DNA from 2 places in the Streptomyces sp. SAI-170 genome. Region 1 is predicted to be linked to the other one. Evidence: riboswitches for the same ligand, from Rfam matches in the RefSeq annotation. Region 1 holds a riboswitch; the other holds the start of a gene.
The links. A riboswitch is a leader RNA that binds a small molecule or an ion and turns the genes downstream of it on or off. The one in region 1 is predicted to bind ZMP and ZTP.
Positions count from the first base shown of each region.

Region 2: it holds a riboswitch for ZMP and ZTP, as region 1 does, so the genes downstream of both, RKD23_RS08200 (maleylpyruvate isomerase family mycothiol-dependent enzyme) here and RKD23_RS04195 (bifunctional 5,10-methylenetetrahydrofolate dehydrogenase/5,10-methenyltetrahydrofolate cyclohydrolase) in region 1, are expected to answer to the same signal.

Region 1 is NZ_JBMGQD010000001.1:922,649-928,351, reverse strand. It holds gene RKD23_RS04205 (TetR/AcrR family transcriptional regulator) at 1-515, shown strand, start outside; gene RKD23_RS04200 (glycosyltransferase) at 614-1,843, opposite strand; gene RKD23_RS04195 (bifunctional 5,10-methylenetetrahydrofolate dehydrogenase/5,10-methenyltetrahydrofolate cyclohydrolase) at 1,928-2,776, opposite strand; ZMP/ZTP riboswitch at 2,799-2,883, opposite strand; gene RKD23_RS04190 (nuclear transport factor 2 family protein) at 2,959-3,324, opposite strand; gene RKD23_RS04185 (hypothetical protein) at 3,527-3,826, shown strand; gene RKD23_RS04180 (S-(hydroxymethyl)mycothiol dehydrogenase) at 3,972-5,060, shown strand; partial or broken gene RKD23_RS04175 (MBL fold metallo-hydrolase) at 5,060-5,686, shown strand; gene RKD23_RS04170 (DUF4180 domain-containing protein) at 5,703-5,703, shown strand, end outside.
Region 2 is NZ_JBMGQD010000001.1:1,781,004-1,786,706, reverse strand. It holds gene RKD23_RS08215 (phytoene desaturase family protein) at 1-721, shown strand, start outside; gene RKD23_RS08210 (O-acetyl-ADP-ribose deacetylase) at 749-1,258, shown strand; gene RKD23_RS08205 (class I SAM-dependent methyltransferase) at 1,328-2,122, shown strand; gene RKD23_RS08200 (maleylpyruvate isomerase family mycothiol-dependent enzyme) at 2,161-2,895, opposite strand; ZMP/ZTP riboswitch at 2,915-3,003, opposite strand; gene RKD23_RS08195 (CBS domain-containing protein) at 3,174-3,599, shown strand; gene lpdA (dihydrolipoyl dehydrogenase) at 3,717-5,129, shown strand; gene RKD23_RS08185 (hypothetical protein) at 5,248-5,703, shown strand, end outside.

The sequences.
Region 1 (5,703 bases):
GCGCCACCACCGTCGCCGCGCTCAGCGAGGCCGCCGGACTGTCGACCCGTCAGTTCTACGAGGAGTTCCGCACCCTGGAGGACGTCCTCGCCGAACTGCACCTTCAGGTCAACGGCTGGGCCGAGGAGGCCGTGCTGGCGGCGGCCGCCGAGGTGGAGGGCAGGCCGCTGGCGGAACGGGCCTCCGCGATCTTCCGGGCGTACGCCGGGAACGTCACCGGCGACCCGCGCCGCATCCGCATCACCTTCGTCGAGATCATCGGGGTCAGCCCGCGGCTGGAGGAGCAGCGGCTGGCCCGGCGGGCCCGCTGGGTCGACTTCATCTGCGGCGAGGCCGCCGCAGCCGTGGCCCGGGGGGAGGCCGCACCGCGCGACCACCGGCTCGCCGCCACGGCGTTCATCGGCAGCGTCAACGGCCTGCTCCACGACTGGAGCGCGGGCTGGGTGGAGGCCACGCTCGACGAGGTGGTCGACGAGCTGGTGCGTCAACTCCTGGCGATCCTGCGGCCTTCCTGAGGCGCCGCGAGCAGCCGGCCGTTACGACGGCCCAGGCAGCGGCTCCGCGAACAGCAGGCCGCCACGACGGCCCACGCGGCGGCGCCGCCACAAGTGGCTCACCGGGCCAGCCGGTTCACCGCCTCCAGTACGGGGGCCACCCCGTCCTCCGCGCCGACGCGTACGCCGAGGGCCTGTGCCCGGCTCCGGTGGGCCGGGTCGCCGACGGCTCGGGTCAGGGCCGCGGCGAGGGAGTCGGCCGTCACCCGCCGCAGCGGCAGCGCGCAGGGCGCCACGCCCAGCGTGACCAGGCGGGACGCCCAGAAGGTCTCGTCGAACTGGACGGGCAGCGGCACCGCGGGCACCCCGGCGCGCAGCCCGGCCGCGGTCGTGCCGGCACCCGCGTGATGGACCACCGCGGCCATGTGCGGGAACAGCGCCGAGTGGGCCACCTCACCGATGGTCAGCATGTCGTCCGCGTCCGCCGCGAGTCCGCCCCAGCCGCGCTGGATCACCCCGCGCAGCCCGGCCCGCCGCAGCGCCGCCACGACCAGCGCGCTCAGCCCCTCGGGGTCCGGCACGGTCGCGCTGCCCAGGCCGACGAACACCGGCGGCGGCCCCGCGTCGAGGAACGCCCGCACCTCCTCGGGAAGCCGCGCGTCGGCGTCGTACGGCCACCAGTACCCGGCGATGTCGAGGCCGGGCCGCCAGTCGCGGGGGCGGGGGACGATCAGCGGGCTGAAGCCGTGCTGCACCGGCCAGCGCCGCCGCTCCAGGTCCCGGCGCAGGGCGCCCGGCCGGGCGGCGGGTAGGCCCAGCCGGGCGCGTACCGCGGGGACGGCCCTCCCGAAGATGTGCTCCACGGCGAGGTTCACCGCGTGCCCGGCGAGCCGGTTTCCGGCCCCGCCGAAGGAGCGGTCGCCCAGCAGCGGGGGCGCGAACTCCCGTGTGGGTGCGATGGGTTGCAGATGAAGACCGAGGCTCGGCAGCCGCAGGCCCTCGGCGACGGCCACCCCGAGCGGGGCGATCGGGCCGGCGAGCAGCAGCAGATCGCTCGCACGGGCGGCCGTCACCAGGTCCTCGGTCATCCGGCCGACCAGCGCCCGCGCCATCGACACCACCCGCAGCAGCTTCCCCGCGCCGGTCGCGCTGCGGTGCAGGGCGCGTCCGCGCGGGGAGTGCAGTTCGGCCTGCGGATCGACCGGCAGCGGGTGGAAGTCCAGCCCCGCACCCGCCACCAGCTGCTCGAAGCGGGCGTGTGTCACCAGGGTGACCTCGTGGCCTGCGTCCAGCAGACCGTGTCCGAGACCGGTGAAGGGGGCCACGTCGCCCCGGGAGCCCGCCGTCATGATCGCGATGCGCACACCCATCAGTATGGGGGCGGCTGCCCGTCGTTCGTGGTTGCTCGCGCCGTCCCCCGCGCCCCTGGGGAGTCAGTCCCCGAGTTGGCTGATCGCCGCGTCCACCGTCTGCTCCAGCAGCGTGGCGATGGTCATCGGGCCGACGCCGCCCGGCACCGGGGTGATCAGCGAGGCGCGCTCCACGGCCGAGTCGAAGTCGACGTCACCCACGTTGCCCGGGTTGTAGCCGGCGTCGATCACGACCGCGCCGGGCTTGATGTCCTGGCCCTTGATCAGCCGCGGCCGGCCGACGGCGGCGACCACGATGTCCGCCTCGCGCACGACCGCCGACAGGTCCGCGGTGCGCGAGTGGCAGTACGTCACCGTCGCGTCGCGGGCGAGCAGCAGCATGCCGGCCGGCTTGCCCAGGATGGCGCTGCGGCCGACCACCACCGCACGCTTGCCGGACGGGTCGACGCCGTACGCGTCGAGCAGCCGCATGATGCCGCCGGGCGTGCAGGACACGAAGCCCGGCAGGCCGAAGCTCATCGTGGCGAACGAGGCGAAGGTGACGCCGTCGACGTCCTTCTCCGGCGCGATCGCCTCGAACGCGGCCCGCTCGTCGATGTGTTCGCCCATCGGGTGCTGGAGCAGGATGCCGTGCACGGTGGGGTCGGCGGACAGCGCCCGCAGCGTGCCGACCAGCTCCTCGGTGGTGGTCGAGGCGGGCAGCTCCACGTGCCGGGAGCCGATGCCGGCCTTGCGGCAGCGGTTCTGCTTCATCCGGACGTACGTCACGGAGGCGGGGTCCTCGCCGACCAGTACGGTCGCGAGACAGGGGGCGGTGCCGGTGCGCTCGGTGAGGTCCGCCGCGCGCTTGGCGGTCCCCTCGACGATGCCGCGGGCGAGCGAGGTGCCGTCCATGAGCCGTGCCTGAGTCATGATCCACTCCTGAGCTGATCGGTCTCGTCGCCCAGGCGCACGGCATTCACTGATGTCGGCCCGCTCCCCGGTGGTGCTCCACCTCAGCGCCAGTCACGGGCCCACGGACACCTTAACCGAGACGTGCGGCGGCCCGGCCGGGGCCCCTCGCCAGGGGCCCGGCCAGGTGACGGGGGCGGCTCCTACTCGTCCCAGGCCTGGATCATGATCTGTTCGGAGATCTTCCCGTCGCGCAGGGTGATCATCGACTCGGACAGGACACGGACCCCGTCCGCGTACTGGCAGGACTCGCTGTAGGCGGCGCGGTCGCCCTGGACGACGCACCCCTCCAGCTTGTGGGTCATGTCGCGGCTGTAGACGTCCTCGAGCATGCGGGCGATCTCGTCGCGGCCGTGCATGACCTTCGGGCTGCTGGGCTGGGTGTTGCGGTCGACGATCCGCAGCTCCGCGTCATCGGCGTAGAGCTTCAGAAGGTCCGTCGACGACTGTCCTTCCAGGCCCCGGCGCAGGGTGTCGGCGCTGAAGGCGGGGCTCGTGCTGGTGCCCATGATGAACCTCCTCCGAGGCGGGCGACCCGGCGGGCTGCGGGCCACCGAAGCCTTCTCTACGAGCGTCCTCCGGCCCGTGGGGCACGGCAAGCGCGGGGGCAGGCGGGTTCCGGGGAGGGCGGCGCGGTGACGCGCTCCTCCTGACGGGTGAGCGCGGCGCGGCGGCCGTGTCCGGAGCCGGGGCGGCCGCGTTGCTGAGGGCATGATCTCAACTCGCCGTATCCTCGCCGCCGCATGTCTCGCCGCCGGGGTCACCGCACTCGCCGCCCCCTCGGCGGGCGCGGCCGAGACGGACGCCAAGGCAGGCAGCAGCCTGAGCCCGATCGCCCTGCTGGACTCGCTGGCCACCAGTGACATCCCCGAGTCGCACCGGGGCGCGCTCCCGCGGCCCTCCCAGCAGCTCGCGCAGCTCAACCGTGTGCCGAGCGACCTCGACCAGCTGCACCAGATCACCGACCTGGTCGCGCCGGTCACCGGCCTGCTGCCCGGCCTCCAGACCTGACCCCGCCCGCCCCGGCCCGCCCGGCCGCGTCCGTGCCCCGGACGCGGCCGGGCGCGTTGTGTCCGGTGTCCGCTCCCCGCCCGGTGATCGCGCGTAGGGTCGGAGCAGGGAGACAACGCCCGCCGACGGAAGGGACCCAGCAGCCATGGCGCAGGAAGTACGCGGCGTGATCGCACCCGGCAAGGACGAGCCGGTCCGCCTGGAGACGATCGTCGTGCCGGACCCCGGACCGGGTGAGGCCGTGGTGCGGATCCAGGCCTGCGGTGTCTGCCACACCGATCTGCACTACAAACAGGGCGGCATCAGCGACGACTTCCCCTTCCTGCTCGGCCACGAGGCCGCGGGAGTGGTCGAGTCGGTCGGCGACGGCGTGGCCGACGTGGCGCCGGGTGACTTCGTGATCCTCAACTGGCGGGCAGTCTGCGGGCGTTGTCGGGCCTGTCTGCGCGGCCGCCCCTGGTACTGCTTCGACACCCACAACGCGAAGCAGCGCATGACCCTCGCCTCGACCGGCCAGGAATTGTCGCCCGCCCTCGGCATCGGCGCGTTCGCCGAGAAGACCCTGGTCGCCGCGGGCCAGTGCACCAAGGTCGACCCCGAGGTGTCCCCGGCCGTCGCCGGACTGCTGGGCTGCGGGGTGATGGCCGGGATCGGCGCCGCGATCAACACGGGCAACGTCGGCCGCGGCGACTCCGTCGCTGTCATCGGCTGCGGCGGTGTCGGTGACGCGGCGATCGCGGGGTCGCACCTGGCCGGGGCGGCGACGATCATCGCGGTCGACATCGACGACCGCAAGCTGGACAAGGCCCGCACGATGGGCGCCACCCACACCGTCAACTCCCGCGACACCGACCCCGTCGAGGCGATCCGCGAGCTGACCGGCGGCTTCGGCGCCGACGTGGTCATCGAGGCGGTCGGCCGCCCCGAGACGTACCGGCAGGCCTTCTACGCCCGTGACCTGGCAGGCACGGTCGTCCTGGTCGGCGTACCGACACCGGAGATGAAGCTCGAACTGCCCCTGCTGGACGTCTTCGGACGGGGCGGCGCACTGAAGTCCTCCTGGTACGGCGACTGTCTGCCCTCCCGCGACTTCCCCATGCTGATCGACCTCCACCGCCAAGGCCGCCTGGACCTCGGCGCGTTCGTGACGGAGACGATCCGACTCGACGAGGTGGAGAAGGCGTTCGAGCGGATGCACCACGGCGACGTCCTGCGCTCGGTGGTGGTGCTGTGATGGCCCCGCGCATCGAACGCCTGGTCACCTCGGGCCGGTTCACCCTCGACGGCGGCAGCTGGGACGTCGACAACAACGTCTGGCTGGTCGGCGACGACCACGAGGTCGTCGTCATCGACGCCGCGCACGACGCCGACGCCATCGCCGAGGCGGTCGGCGACCGGCGGCTGACCGCCATCGTCTGCACCCACGCCCACAACGACCACATCGACGCCGCCCCCGCCCTCGCCGAGCGCACCGGCGCCGTGATCTGGCTGCACCGCGACGACCTGCCCCTGTGGAAGCAGACCCACCCCGAGCGTGAGCCGGACGCCTGGCTGCGCGACGGGCAGGTCATCGAGGCCGCGGGCGCCGACCTCAGGGTCCTGCACACACCCGGCCACGCGCCCGGCGCGGTCTGCCTGTACGACCCCGGCCTGGGGGCGGTCTTCACCGGTGACACGCTGTTCCAGGGCGGGCCGGGTGCCACGGGCCGGTCCTGGTCCCACTTCCCGACGATCATCGACTCGATCCGCAACCGGCTGCTCGGCCTCCCGCCCGAGACGAAGGTGCTCACGGGACACGGCGACCCCACCACCATCGGGGCGGAGGCACCGCACCTTCAGGAGTGGATCGACCGCGGCCACGGACATCATCGCCGGTA
Region 2 (5,703 bases), 860 kb from region 1:
CCACGGCGGCACCGTCCACACCGACTACCAGGTCAAGCGCCTGGACGACCTGCCGCCCGCGCGCGCGTACGTCTTCGACACCTCGCCCACCGCCCTCGCCCGTATCGCCGGCCTCGGCGGCCTGTACGACCGCTACCGCTACGGCGCCGCCGTCTTCAAGCTCGACTACGCCCTCGACGGGCCGGTGCCGTGGACCGCGAAGGAGGCCCGCAGCGCGGGCACCGTGCAGGTCGGCGCGACCAGTGCGGAGATCGACACCGCCCTGCGTGCCGCCTCCCGCGAGGGGCGTGCGCCGGAAGTGCCGTTCCTGATCACTGTCCAGCCCAGCGTCGTCGACCCCACCCGGGCGCCCGACGGCAAGCATGTCTTCTGGGCGTACGGACATGTCCCGAACGGCTGGACCGGCGACCTCACCGACGCCGTCGAGCGCCAACTGGAGCGCTTCGCCCCGGGGTTCCGCGACCGCGTCCTCGCCCGCGCCATCGCAGGGCCGCCCGAACTCGCCGCCCGCAACGCCAACTACGTCGGCGGCGACATCGCCACCGGCGCGTTCACCGGCCTGCAGACCCTGCTGCGTCCCCGGCTGTCCCTGTCGCCGTACCGCACCCCGCACCCGGCCGTGTTCATCTGCTCCTCGGCCACCCCGCCGGGCCCCGGCGTGCACGGCATGTCGGGGCACAACGCGGCGAAGGCGGTCTGGAGACGACTGCGGCAGGGCTGAGCCCGGGCCCATGGAAGGCTGATCAGCATGACCACCATCACCCTCGTCCAGGGAGACATCACCCGGCAGAGAGCCGACGCCATCGTCAACGCGGCCAACTCCTCCCTGCTGGGCGGCGGAGGCGTCGACGGCGCCATCCACCGCCGCGGCGGCCCCGCCATCCTGGAGGACTGCCGCCGCCTGCGCGCCGGCCACCTCGGCAAGGGCCTCCCCACCGGCCGGGCCGTCGCCACCACCGCCGGGAACCTCGACGCCCAGTGGGTCATCCACACGGTCGGCCCCCGCTACAGCCACGACGAGGACCGCTCGGCCCTGCTCGCCTCCTGCTACCGCGAGTCCTTGCGCGTCGCCGACGAACTGGGCGCCCGCACCGTCGCGTTCCCCGCCGTCTCCGCCGGCATCTACGGGTGGCCGATGGACGACGCGGCCCGGATCGCGGTGAGCACCGTACGGGCCACCGACACGGCGGTCGAGGAGGTCAGGTTCGTCCTCTTCGACGAGCCGGCCTACGAGGCGTTCGCCGCGCAGCTCCGCTGACGCGGACGTCGACGCGGCCGCCGACGCGAGCCGGTCGCGCGACGTGGCCGGCCGGAGGATCGTGGAGCCATGGGCACGCGGCAGCGGCAGGTCGGCATGTGGACGGGCGCGGGCGCCTACGAGCGGTACATGGGGCGCTGGAGCAGGCTCGTGGCGCGGGAGTTCCTGCCCTGGTGCGGGGTCGGGGACGGGCTGCGGTGGCTGGACGTGGGGTGCGGTACGGGGGTGCTGTCGGGGGTCGTGGCCGAGCGGAGCCGGCCGCGGCTGGTGCTGGGCGTGGACCGGTCGGAGGCGTTCGTCGCCGCGGCGCGGGGCGGGGTGGCCCGGTTCGTGGTCGGGGACGCGACGGCGTTGCCGGTGCGGGAGGGGGCCTTCGACGTGGCGGTGTCCGGGCTGGTGCTGAACTTCCTGCCGGAGCCGGTGGCCGCCGTGGCCGCGACGGCCCGGGCGGTCCGGCCGGGCGGGACGGTCGCGGCGTACGTCTGGGACTACGCCGAGGGCATGGGCCTGCTGCGCCGCTTCTGGGACGCCGCCGTCGGCGCGGACCCCGCCGCGGCCGCCCTGGACGAGGGCCGGCGCTTCGCCGGGTGCCGCCCGGAGGCCCTGCGGGACGTGTGGACGCGGGCCGGCCTCGCCCAGGTGGCGGTCACCGGCATCGAGGTGCCGACGGAGTTCGCCGGGTTCGCCGACCTGTGGGAGCCGTTCCTCGCCGGACAGGGCCCCGCACCGGCCTACGTCGCCTCCCTCGACCCGCCCGCACGCGACCGCGTACGCGACGCGCTGGCAGCGAGCGTCGGGGCCGACGGGCAGGGTGCGGTGGCGCTGACGGCACGCGCGTGGGCGGTGCGGGGGACACGGCCGTAGGTGCGTGGGCGGTGCGGGGGACACGGCCGTAGCTCCTGTCACCACCCCGGCATCGGGGGCAGCGGCCACTTCGGCGGCTCGGGCAGCGGGCCGCTCACGCCCAGGTCGGCCGCGCGGGTACGCCCGCTCAGCCAGCCCAGCAGGACGTGCCCCGGAGCGGCGAGGTCGGGCCCGTGCGGGGACAGCGTCCAGATGCGGCCCAGGTCGACCGCCTCGACGGACGCGAGAGGGAAGCCCCGGCCGGCCAGGGCGGCCAGCGTGTCGCCGAGAGCCCAGGTGACGTAGGACGTGGGCCAGTCGGACGTGCCGTACCCGGTGCCGAGGTCGACGTGGTGGGTCTCCAGCTCGCGCAGGCAGCGCACGAGGGTGAACCAGGCGGGGTGCGGCCAGCCCGCGAGCGCGGTGACCATGGCGTCCCAGGCCGGGCCGGGCATCGCCCGCGCCCGCCCGGTGAACCGGTCCAGACTGGCGCGCAGATCACCGGCCAGCGCGTCGGCGGGCAGCGCGGCCGCCTTGTCCTGGGCCTCGGCCAGTGCGGCGGCGTCCGCCCGGGCCGTGGTGCCGCCGGTCCGCGCCGCGTCCAGCAGCCGGACGTACGCGTCGGCGCTGCGGGCCACATGCGCGAGGACGTCGGCCCGGGTCCAGCCCGTGAGCCGGGACGGGGCACGCAGCCGCGTCTCGTCGAGGCGGGCGGCGGTCGCGCACAGCCGTTCGGCGGAGCGGACGACGTCATCGAGAAGGACGGGCACATCCGGGGAGGGCGAGCTGCTCACGCGGGCTCCTGGTGCTCGGCGGGATCGCCCAGGCGCACGGCTTCGGCCTCCGACGGCCGGGCCGCTCCCCGGTGGTGCTCCACCCCAGCGCCAGTCACGGCCCGCCCCCACTCTACGGCCGGCTTCCCGGGCCGGACCAAGGCCGCCCCGCTGCGGTCACCGCCCCGCGTGTGAGTGCGCCCGCCCGGGAAACCCGGCCCGCGTGAGAAGCGAGGCGACCCCGGGCATCCCGGACCGACCCCGCCGCGGACCGCCGTACGAAACCCGGGAGGTGCCCCATGACCCGGCAGATAAGGGACGTGATGTCGCCCGGCGCCGCCGCCGTCGAACCGATGACCACGGTGGCGCGGGCCGCGCAGGTGATGCGTGAGCAGGACATCGGCGATGTGCTGGTGGCGTACGACTGCGACCTGTTCGGGGTGCTGACCGACCGTGACATCACGGTCCGGGTCGTCGCCGAGGGCCGTGACCCGGCGGCCACCGCCGTCGGCGCGGTGTGCACCCGGCCGCCCGTCGTGACGCTCACGCCCGACGACACCACCGACCGCGCCGCGGAGCTGATGCGCCGCCACGCGGTGCGCCGGCTGCCCGTCGTCGAGCACGGCGGCTGCCCGGTCGGGGTGATCAGCCTCGGCGACCTCGCCGCCACCGACGACCCGCGCTCCGCACTCGCGGACATCAGCCGGGCTCACCCGAACCACTGAGCGGCGCCGATCACGGATGAGAGGGTGATCACCTTTGGTGGGGCTCGGTGGCGGTGAGCCCGACCGGGCGAAACAATCTGTTGCGCACCGCTCCTACGTCACCGAAGAGGACCACCCATGGACGAGCAGGACGAGCACTTCGACGTCGTGGTACTCGGCGCCGGCCCCGGCGGGTACGTCGCGGCCGTGCGGGCCGCGCAGCTCGGCAAGAAAGTCGCCGTCGTGGAGGAGAAGTACTGGGGCGGCGTCTGTCTGAACGTCGGCTGCATCCCCACCAAGGCCCTGCTGCGCAACGCCGAGCTGGCGCACATCGTCACCCGCGAGGCGAAGACCTTCGGCATCAAGGTGGACGGCACGGTCTCCTTCGACTACGGCGAGGCGTTCAACCGCAGCCGCAAGGTCGCGGACGGCCGGGTCAAGGGCGTCCACTACCTGATGAAGAAGAACAAGATCACGGAGTTCGACGGCCGGGGCACCTTCCTCGACGCGAACACCCTCCAGGTCGCCGACTACGACGGCAACACCCGCACCATCGGGTTCGAGAACTGCATCATCGCCACCGGCGCCACGCCGAAGCTGCTCCCGGGCACCAAGCGCAGCGCGCGGGTGGTGACGTACGAGGAGCAGATCCTGGCCGACGACCTGCCCGAGTCGATCGTGATCGCGGGCGCCGGCGCCATCGGCATCGAGTTCGCCTACGTCCTGCACAACTACGGCGTGAAGGTCACCGTCGTCGAGTTCCTCGACCGGATGGCTCCGCTGGAGGACGCCGAGGTCTCCGCCGAACTGGCCAAGCAGTACCGCAAGCTGGGCATCGACGTGCTCACCTCCACCCGGGTCGACGCCATCGACGAGTCCGGTCCCAAGGTGCGCGTCACCGTCACCGGCAAGGACGGCGCCCAGCAGGTGCTGGAGGCCGACAAGGTGCTCCAGGCGATCGGCTTCGCGCCCAACGTCGACGGCTACGGCCTGGACAAGACCGGCGTACGCCTCACCGAGCGCGGCGCGATCGACGTCGACGGCCGCTGCCGTACGTCCGTCCCGCACATCTACGCCATCGGTGACGTGACGGCCAAGCTGATGCTCGCGCACACCGCCGAGGCGATGGGCGTGATCGCCGCCGAGACGCTCGCGGACGCCGAGACGATGGAGCTCGACTACGCGATGATCCCGCGCGCCACCTACTGCCAGCCGCAGATCGCCAGCTTCGGCTACACCGAGGCGCAGGCCCGTGAACTGGGCTACGACGTGAAGGTCGCCAAGTTCCCGTTCACCGCCAACGGCAAGTCGCACGGCCTCGGCGACACGGTCGGCTTCGTCAAGCTGATCAGCGACGCCAAGTACGGCGAGCTGATCGGCGGCCATCTCATCGGCCCCGACGTCACCGAGCTGCTGCCCGAGCTGACCCTGGCCCAGCAGTGGGACCTCACCGTCCACGAGGTCGCCCGCAACGTCCACGCCCACCCGACCCTGGGCGAGGCCGTCAAGGAGGCCGTCCACGGCCTGGCCGGTCACATGATCAACATGTGAGTCAGGGCGGGGCCGTCCGTCCGGGTTCACCCGAGCGGCCCCGCCCTGCTCGCCGCCGCGCCCCGGACGGGGTGTCCTTGCTTGCGTCGGGCGGATCCCGGCGCGAGGAGGGACGGCCATGGCGGACGACGCCGCCCGGGCCGGGCCGAGCGAGCTGGAACGGCTCAGGGCCCGGGTCGCGGTGCTGGAGGCCGAGCGCGCCGAGCACGCTGCACGGGCCGAGAACGCCGAACGCGCGCTGCGTGCCGCGCGCCCGCCCCGCCACCGGCTGCGGTCCCTCGCCGCCGCCCTGCTGATCGTCCTCGGCTGTGTGCTGGCCCCGCTGAGCCTGGTGGCCGCGTGGAGTGCGGACCTGGTCGGCGACACCGACCGGTACGTCGACACGGTCGCGCCGCTCGCCAAGGACCGGGACGTGCAGAACGCCGCCGCCGACGCGGTGACCGGCGCCGTGATGCACCACCTCGACCTGCCCGCGCTCCTGCAGAGCGTGGCGCCCGGCGACCGCCCCCTGGTGACCGAGGCCCTCGGCAGGCTCGGGCCCTCCCTGGAGAGCGCGGTCCGCAGCTTCGTGCAC